Regions from separate parts of the Paenibacillus sp. YAF4_2 genome, predicted to be linked through region 1. Evidence: riboswitches for the same ligand, from Rfam matches in the RefSeq annotation. Region 1 holds a riboswitch; the other holds the start of a gene.
The links. A riboswitch is a leader RNA that binds a small molecule or an ion and turns the genes downstream of it on or off. The one in region 1 is predicted to bind cyclic di-GMP.
Positions count from the first base shown of each region.

Region 2: another riboswitch for cyclic di-GMP. It lies ahead of AB4Y93_RS20640 (methyl-accepting chemotaxis protein); the one in region 1 lies ahead of AB4Y93_RS14095 (glycosyl hydrolase family 28-related protein).

Region 1 is NZ_JBFRCT010000005.1:221,207-225,511, forward strand. It holds gene AB4Y93_RS14085 (GNAT family N-acetyltransferase) at 1-579, shown strand, start outside; gene AB4Y93_RS14090 (NAD-dependent epimerase/dehydratase family protein) at 651-2,057, opposite strand; cyclic di-GMP riboswitch class I at 2,325-2,411, shown strand; cyclic di-GMP riboswitch class I at 2,508-2,592, shown strand; gene AB4Y93_RS14095 (glycosyl hydrolase family 28-related protein) at 2,682-4,055, shown strand.
Region 2 is NZ_JBFRCT010000009.1:91,722-96,026, forward strand. It holds gene AB4Y93_RS20620 (CoA-acylating methylmalonate-semialdehyde dehydrogenase) at 1-438, shown strand, start outside; gene AB4Y93_RS20625 (aspartate aminotransferase family protein) at 471-1,829, shown strand; tRNA gene AB4Y93_RS20630 (tRNA-Thr) at 1,934-2,009, opposite strand; gene AB4Y93_RS20635 (YrzA family protein) at 2,089-2,301, opposite strand; cyclic di-GMP riboswitch class I at 2,469-2,555, shown strand; gene AB4Y93_RS20640 (methyl-accepting chemotaxis protein) at 2,644-4,305, shown strand, end outside.

The DNA.
Region 1 (4,305 bases):
GCCGATATTAAATATACGTATTATGTTAAGCTGCCTTATTCAATTGAAAGCGCAAGCCCGGCGATTCGCAACAAAATAAAGAAAGCGGACGCACAAGGCTATTATTCGACAAAGACAGAGGACATGTCCGCCGTTTACCAGTGTCTGGCGGGAACCGAGAAGCGTAAAGGGTTCAGCCATCAGCTGTCGGTGGACGATCTTGAGCTTGTGCGCGGTTTGCTCGGAGACGAAAGCTTTCGTTGCTACGTTTCTTATTCAAAAGAGGGTGAGCCGGTGAGTTCCAGCGTTACGATCGTGAATCATGAGGGGCGAGCTCTGGGATGGATTTCGGCAACCAAGAGCGAGCATCTGCGTAATGGCGTCGTTCAGCAGCTGCAAAACTGCGAATTTACCGATTTATCATCCATAGGCATTGAAGAATTTGATTTCTACGGAGCGAATCTTTCTTCCGTTGCCGCTTCTAAGGCGGATTGGGGTGGCGAGCTTCGCACCTTCTACGGGGTCAGGCTACCTGGTTATAAGGAAATTGTAAGAGCAGGACGTGATTGGTTGACATCGTCCCAATTGCTAAAGCGTTAATAAATGCTGGCTCTAAATAAGAGCGGCGCACCATTAGGACATGAAGCTGTCCCGGTGCGCCGCCTTTTGTATTATAAATAAATATGCTCAACTGTGTGCTCATCAATATAAAATGAATCTTCTTTATCTATGACTTTAGCCCCATCGAAATAAGGTTTGAGGCGTTTCACTACAATATGGGCATCCTCTAATGAGGAGTTCGACAGCAGGATGAGTACCTGGTTGTTCTTCGTCAGGCCGATATAGTCAGATTCTCGCAGCAGACCGTTTATCGTATCTAGCAGCGATTTATCGTCGATAATCCCGTCCGACAATGCGAGCAGTGCAAAATTAGCGTTAAATTTACGCTTGGCTTGCTGTCTGGAGCGCACCACAGCTGTAAATACTTCGGGTTTGAGTACCGGTTTATCCTCAATATAACGCTCCGTTTGGCTAAGATATAAGCTGCGGATATTGCGCGATAGGGAAGAGTTGATCAGCTCATGGTCGATATCGATGGCATCCAGTGCAGATCCGGGTTTAGTCTGCTCGGCTTGGCTGGCCTCTGTAACCTTAGCCTGAACATGCAAAGACTGCGAGAACCACGCGAAAGTACGCTGCAAGCCTTCCTCAAGCGAAAATTTTGGCACCCAACTTAGCGACTGCTTCAACAAGGAGTTGTCCAGCCTAGAGCGGTAAATATCTCCGTAGCGCGTCTCCTTTGTTACGACTGTGGCAGCGGGTTGCATTGACGTTAAAATCTCGATCAGCTGATTAACTGAATTTTCCGTATTAGTAGATAGATTCATAATTCCAGTCTGCTGGGACAAGCTTCCCATATAAATAACGTCAGCAACATCCTCGACATAGACGAAATCACGCGTCTGTCCGCCGTCGCCGTAGACGACAAGTTCTTTGCCATCACGCAACCGTTCCATGAAAATTGAAACGACGCCGCCCTCTCCTACAGAGCCTTGACGCGGTCCATAAACGTTGGCAAATCGGAAGCAAAGCGTGTTCAGCTCATAAAGCTCATTCCATTTGGTGCAATAGTATTCACCAAGCAGTTTGTTAATGCCGTACGGGGACACCGGCTGGCAAGGGATTTCCTCAGATAACGGAATCTGGTCGTTTAAGCCGTAGACAGCAGCTGAAGATGCAAAGATGAACTTCTTGACTTTGTGTTTGACTGAGAGCTGAAGGATGTTGGTGAGGCCCAGTATGTTCGATTTCGTATCGGCATAAGGGTTTTCCATGGAGGTAACGACGTTAATTTGGGCAGCCAAGTGGATGACCACATCGATTTCATGGTTCTGGAAAATTGATTCGCAGACGGTGCTTTCGACATCTGCAATATAAGAAGTGTGCCTGAACGGACAGTTTGTAACATTCCCGGATGACATGTTGTCGATAATGATTACTTCATGGCCTTCCTTGAAAAATTTCTCCGCTACGAAGGAGCCAATAAAGCCATAGCCGCCGGTTATTAATATTTTCAAATGTTCCACCTCATATAGTAGTAAACAAGAATAAATAGTCCTTTATTAAGAAACCCTTATAAGGGTTTCATATGGTCCTATTGAACTACAAAAAAACCTTCTCAGAGGACTTACAGTTTGGATGCTGGCTTTCAAACTCATCATACTGGTTTAGGAATTCATTGTAAACAGTTTCAAAAAAATGGGCTTAAAATCTATTGAAAACTGTTGCTATATTACTAGAGGCATGCTAATATTTAGTTAAATATTACTAATTTCATACACCTGATGTCGAAAAGGCAAACCGTGTGAAAATGCGGGACGCAAAGCTACAGGGGCTTGTGGATTTCATCCATGTGCCAGCCAGTTTCCAAAACTTTTCAGGTTCTTATTACAAGAGCCAATGACATTTCATTTGGCTCTTTTTTTGTTGTTAATTTACCATTTTATACCAATTAAATATATCGAAAACAACGATAACGGCAAACCAAGCGAAAGCTTGGGACGCAAAGCTACAGGGGCTAAATGGGAAACCATATGCCAGCCAGTTTCCGAAATGTTTTCAGGAATAGCTATAGGAAAATCCTGAAACATTGGGATTTTCCTATTTTTTTTATCAAAAATAACGAATCGGGGGCATGCGATATGATGAAGCAATGGGCTAAGAAAGTGGTGCTGATGGTAATGGCAATGGTTGTTGGCTTTTTGTTTCTTCAATTCATGCCCGTCCAGAAAGCATATGCAGCTGAGGTTCTTAATGTAAAATCTTTCGGAGCAAAAGGCGATGGCAAAACAGACGATACGACAGCGGTGACGAAAGCATTGTCGCAAGGCGCAACATCTAAAACGACGGTATACTTCCCAGCTGGCACTTATATCGTTAATCCTACGAATGCTCTTCAAGTAAGCGGTGGAATGAAAGTGACAGGCGACGGCGCAAGATCGATCATTAAAGCAAACGCGACATTCGGGTATGAACTGATGCACGTTGCAGGAAAAGATATCGAAATAAGCGGCCTTACGCTGGACGGCAACAAACTCGTTAACCGCGTCCTCGTTATCGAAGGCGGCAGCGAACGTGTAACCATTAAGAACATGGTTGTAGCTAACGCTTCGCACAGTACAAATAAAAGCAGCGATTTTTACTCGGGAGTTTTGTCAGGCATTCTCGTATACGGCAACACGAAATCGATAACAATCGACAACACGGAAGTTAAAAACATCGTTGCAGTCAATATGGTAAGCGGCAGCCTGGTTGCAAGAGGTATCTATGTAACAACAACTTGGGGCAAATCGGAAACGGCAGCGAGCAATGTAACGATCACAAACTCGTATATCCATGATATCGGACCTGCTGATGACGGTGACGGCATCTACTATGAAGATCCGAACATAGATAACAATAATGGCACGGATACAAATAGCGTTATTGCAAACAACAAATTCGAAAACACGGCTAAGCGCGCAATCAAAATTTATGCACAAGGCATTACGGTAAAAGGAAACACGATCGTTAACTCATATCTGTCGAATAACTACTACAAAGGTGCTGACAAAGGCCAGCTTGCTCCGGATATGTTCTCGGCAATCAGCATATATGGCAGCAACAACACGATTACGAACAACACGATTAGCGGTAAAGGCAGCTTTTACGGAGCAATTGAAGTCGGCGCTTCGAAAACAGTGAGTAACATTACTATTTCGGGTAACACGATTATTATGGGCTCAAAAAGTGTAGTAAGCGGCAAAACGGCAATCCGCCTCGGCAATATTTCGAACTTCACAATTATAGGCAACACGATCGAGAATGGGGAAAGAGGAATCTGGACTTGGCAAAATGCCGAGGACGGTACAATTTCGAATAACAAGATTGAAATGGTAAATGGCGGCGGCATCGACCTGACGACTTACCTTGAGCAATATATCCAAAAAAATATCACGTGCACGGCTAATACGATTCAAGCGACAAACTTCCTTATCCAATTGGCACCTACGAACGTAAACGTCGTTACCCTTTAATAAAGAAATAGAAAAAAGCCCCCGAGTCTAGCGCAGCGCGCAGGATTCGAGGGCTTTTTTAGTTTGATGACAATAGCCGACATTTGGCTTCATACGCAGAGATATTTTAAATGAAAGTTGTGTTAATATAAGGCTAATATCTCTTAGATTTACAGAATGCCAGAAAAGAATCGACAACTGGAATTAGAAAAATCAATTTCTATTTATTTACATCGAGAGATTGGGGGATTATAATACATCAGGATAGGCT
Region 2 (4,305 bases), on a different contig from region 1:
TATATTGAGCTGGGGGTAAAAGAAGGAGCACAGCTTATACGTGATGGGCGTCTGGATACAGTTGACGAAGAGGGTTATTTTATCGGACCAACCATCTTTGATCATGTGAACCCGAGCATGACGATCTGGAAGGAAGAGCTGTTCGCACCAATACTTGCGATTGTGCGGGCGGCGTCTTTGCAAGAGGCGATTGAGATCAGCAATCAGTCGGATTTCGCTAATGGCGCCTGCCTGTATACGGACAGCGCGAAGGCGATTCGCCAATTCCGTGAGCAGATCGATGCTGGGATGCTGGGGATCAATCTTGGCGTGCCTGCGCCGATGGCCTTTTTCCCATTCTCGGGTTACAAGAACTCCTTCTATGGGGATCTTCATGCTAATGGCCGGGATGGCGTAGAGTTTTATACACGTAAGAAAATGGTTACCGCCCGTTATTAATGATAAATGGCTGAAGGAAGGAGAGTGGAGTCATGTCGATTAATCAAGAAGAGGCAGATCTGATCGCCAAGGATCGCCAGTATGTATGGCACGCTATGTCACCTTATAATGAACAGGCACCTCCCATGGTTGTTACGGAAGGGAAAGGCTCATGGATTACCGATAACGGGGGAAACCGCTATTTGGACGGGATGTCGGGACTATGGTGCGTGAATGTTGGCTACGGCAGAGAAGAGCTCGCTCGCGCAGCCTACGAGCAGCTTAAAACTTTGTCCTATTATCCGCTGACACAAAGCCATGTTCCTGCAATCCGACTCGCTGAGAAGCTTAATGAATGGCTGGAGGATGATTATATCATCTTCTACTCCAACAGCGGCTCCGATGCAAATGAAGTGGCGTTTAAGATCGCAAGGCAATATTTTGAGCAATCCGGTGCTCCAAGCCGTTACAAATTCATCTCCCGCTACCGGGCGTATCATGGCAATTCGATGGGGGCCCTTGCCGCAACCGGGCAAGCTCAGCGCAAGTATATGTATGAACCACTTGCCGGAGGCTTCCTCCATGTTCGTCCACCTGACAGCTACCGCCGCCCCGAGGGAATGACGATTGAACAGTTTAATCTGCAATGTGCGCTCGATATCGAACAGACCATTAATTGGGAAGGTCAGGAGACCATAGCGGCAGTCATTATGGAACCAGCGATCACAGGTGGTGGAGTAATCGTTCCGGAACCGATTTATCTAGAGAAAGTGCGAGAAATCTGCACAAAGTATGGTGTGCTCCTCATCATAGATGAGGTGATCTGCGGATTTGGACGTTCCGGCCGGAAGTTCGGTCATATGAATTACGGTATTAAGCCGGATATTGTAACGATGGCGAAAGGCTTAACCAGCGGCTATCTTCCTTTGTCGGCCACAGCGGTGCGTAAAGACATTTATGAAGCATTCAAAGGGAAAGAGATGTACAGTCATTTCCGCCATTTGAATACTTTCGGCGGATCACCGGCATCCTGTGCACTAGCTCTAGCGAATCTGGAGATTTTGGAACGGGAGCAGCTGGTCGAACGGTCTGCAGCGTTGGGTGAACGGTTATCGGAGGAACTTTCGGTGCTGCTGGAGCATCCGATTGTTGGGGATATCCGAAGCTTTGGATTCTTAATGGGGATTGAGCTCGTAAGTGATAAGCAAACGAAGGAGCCATATCCGCTTGCCGGCGTCGTTCGAATCATTGGAGAGTGTAAGGCAAAGGGGTTAATAATCGGCAAAAACGGCGATACCGTCGCAGGCTACAATAATGTGCTTACGATCAGTCCGCCGTTGTCATCTACCGATGAGGATGTCACCTTTATTATCGAAACGTTAAAGGAAGTCTTTGGGAATCTTAAAGTTTAGGAAAACAAAAAAAGCCTGATCGCTATCAAGCTTCCTGAATGTTAGCTCTATGGTCGGGACACCAGGTGCTCTACCAAGCTGAGCTACGTCCTGGAAAAAAAAGATGGTGCCGGCGATAGGAGTCGAACCCACGACCTACTGATTACAAGTCAGTTGCTCTACCAACTGAGCTACACCGGCATATTGTTTTGTATCGGGCACAAAACGTATTATGCCACAGCTTGTACCGATTATGCAACCCCTTTTTTGAAAAAAGTTTTTAACGTTTTTTTGCCTTGAAATGAACGACTGCACTGTACTGCATTTTCCCTGTATTCGGATTAAAAACAGCATGATGCTGGACTTGATGAACTTGCAGCAGCAGTGCTTTATTATTCTCAATTTGCTGGTCAATCCTTAGCTCCAGCGTACGCAAATCGCCTGCTTCAAAAAACTCAACCTTATCTTCAATCAGATCTAACCGAAATTCCATTCTGCACGTCTCCTGTCAATGTAAGGTGAATCTATTATACCGTTATTACTAATGGTTTCAAAGAGTTGAGCCGATAGTAATAGAGGGATGGCAATAGAACCATTTTTTGTTTACAAAAAGGTAGATTTATCCTAAACTAGTGCCTGTGTCGAAAATAGTCGTAATTACACTGAAAAAGGCAAACTTGTCGAAAGGCAAGGACGCAAAGTTATGGGCCTAATGCTGGATATAGCGATGGTTGCCAGACCGCCGGATGCAGGACATAGTGCCTTAACCAGCTATCCGCCCGTCTTTGGCCGGATAGCTTATTTGTTTATTCAGTGACAGCGAGGAGAGACGAGGATGAAGGAACGGGTTAAAAGTGCATTACAATGGCTGGGATCAAGCAAACGGGTTTTGGGTGGCAGACGTAAGATAGGAGTCAGATTGCTCCTGTTAGCCAGTATTATTACTTTCTTTAACGTAGTGGCTGGTGTATTTATTTACACGCAGAACCTATCGGTATCACATGCTGTAAAAGAAACAAATACGTTAACTAGTGCGCAGCGCGAGTATGAGGGGATATCCAATACGCTGCTTCAGACGCTGCTCTTGATGATTAACTCGATTGAGAACAACAATGACAGCACTGCAGCTGCGGTGGTGGATCCAAAAGAACGTCTGGCGGACATGCCTGGTCAACTGGAGCATTTGAAGAAAACGTTCGAGAAGCTGGACAAAATGTTTCCGGCAGAAGAAGAACAGCAGAATTATGTTGGACAAGGTAACATCTATGAGATCGCGTATAACGATTTGAAGAGCTCTAATGTAACGGAGTTCGAAAATTTGACTGCCGAAATGAAATCAGCACTTGTGCTTAGACTCGTAAATATCTACTTAAACGAGCTGGAATTTGCGAATCAGAATGTGAATGCGCGCATTACAGTTGATGCGGCGCATACGGATAAGAAACTGTCCGACAGTGTTAATACAGCCAATATCATCATTTTAATTAACGTGCTGCTCCTAGCAGTAATTCCATTCCTGTTTACTTTTGGACTAGTAAAAAGTATTAAAGCCGGTCTTCAAGGGATCATGGGTCGTATTAACGCCTATCAGCATAATGATTTTACTTATGATAAATCGCTGGACCGAAAAGATGAATTTGGCGATATAGATCGCTCGCTTGCAGCCATGGGTGATAATTTGAAAGCTACGGTAAAAGCAACCCTTAGTGTCAGCCAGACCGTTCTTCAAATGTCGAACCAGATGGGTGAGATGATTGGCCGCAACCGTACGGCGTCCGAGCAAGTGAAAGGGCAAATCGATCTGGGTACAGCCGTATTGCTCTCCCAATATGATGATGCTACCTCAATCTCGGCAGTTACCGAGCAAATCTCGGCAAGCTCGCAGGAAATTGCGGCTTCGAGCGACTACATCAATAAAGACATGCAGCAAATGAAAGATGATTCCCATACAGGCTCGGTTGATATGGAAGGTGTCGTTCAGATGGTTAATCAGACGGTAGAGCAATTTAACCAGGTGACAGAAGCCTTCAACCGAATTACAGAACGTTATAGCAATGTCTCGAAATTTCTCAATAATATCCAAGATGTGAATACGCAGACCAATCTGTTATCACTGAATGCGTCGATTGAGTCAGCACGCGCCGGGGAACATGGCAGAGGCTTTGCAGTAGTTGCTGAAGAGATTCGCAAGCTGTCGGGTCAAACCGATTTGATCTCGAAAAATATTTCGAAGGAAATGCTGCTCATTCAAGAGGACGTGGCATCAAGCAGCAAGAGTATGGGAGCTTTTGCAGAAGTGATCTTCTCTACAAAGCAGGCTTCCATCTCGGCAAGTGATGTGTTCAAAGGACTAGAGAAGCAAAGCCATACGTTATCTGAGCAGGTAAGTGAAATCTCGACTGCCATTAATGAGATCACAACAGGCATCACTCACATCGTAACCGCAGTGGACAAGCTGCTGCATACCTCCTCCGAGGTGAATGGGAAGATGGAGCAA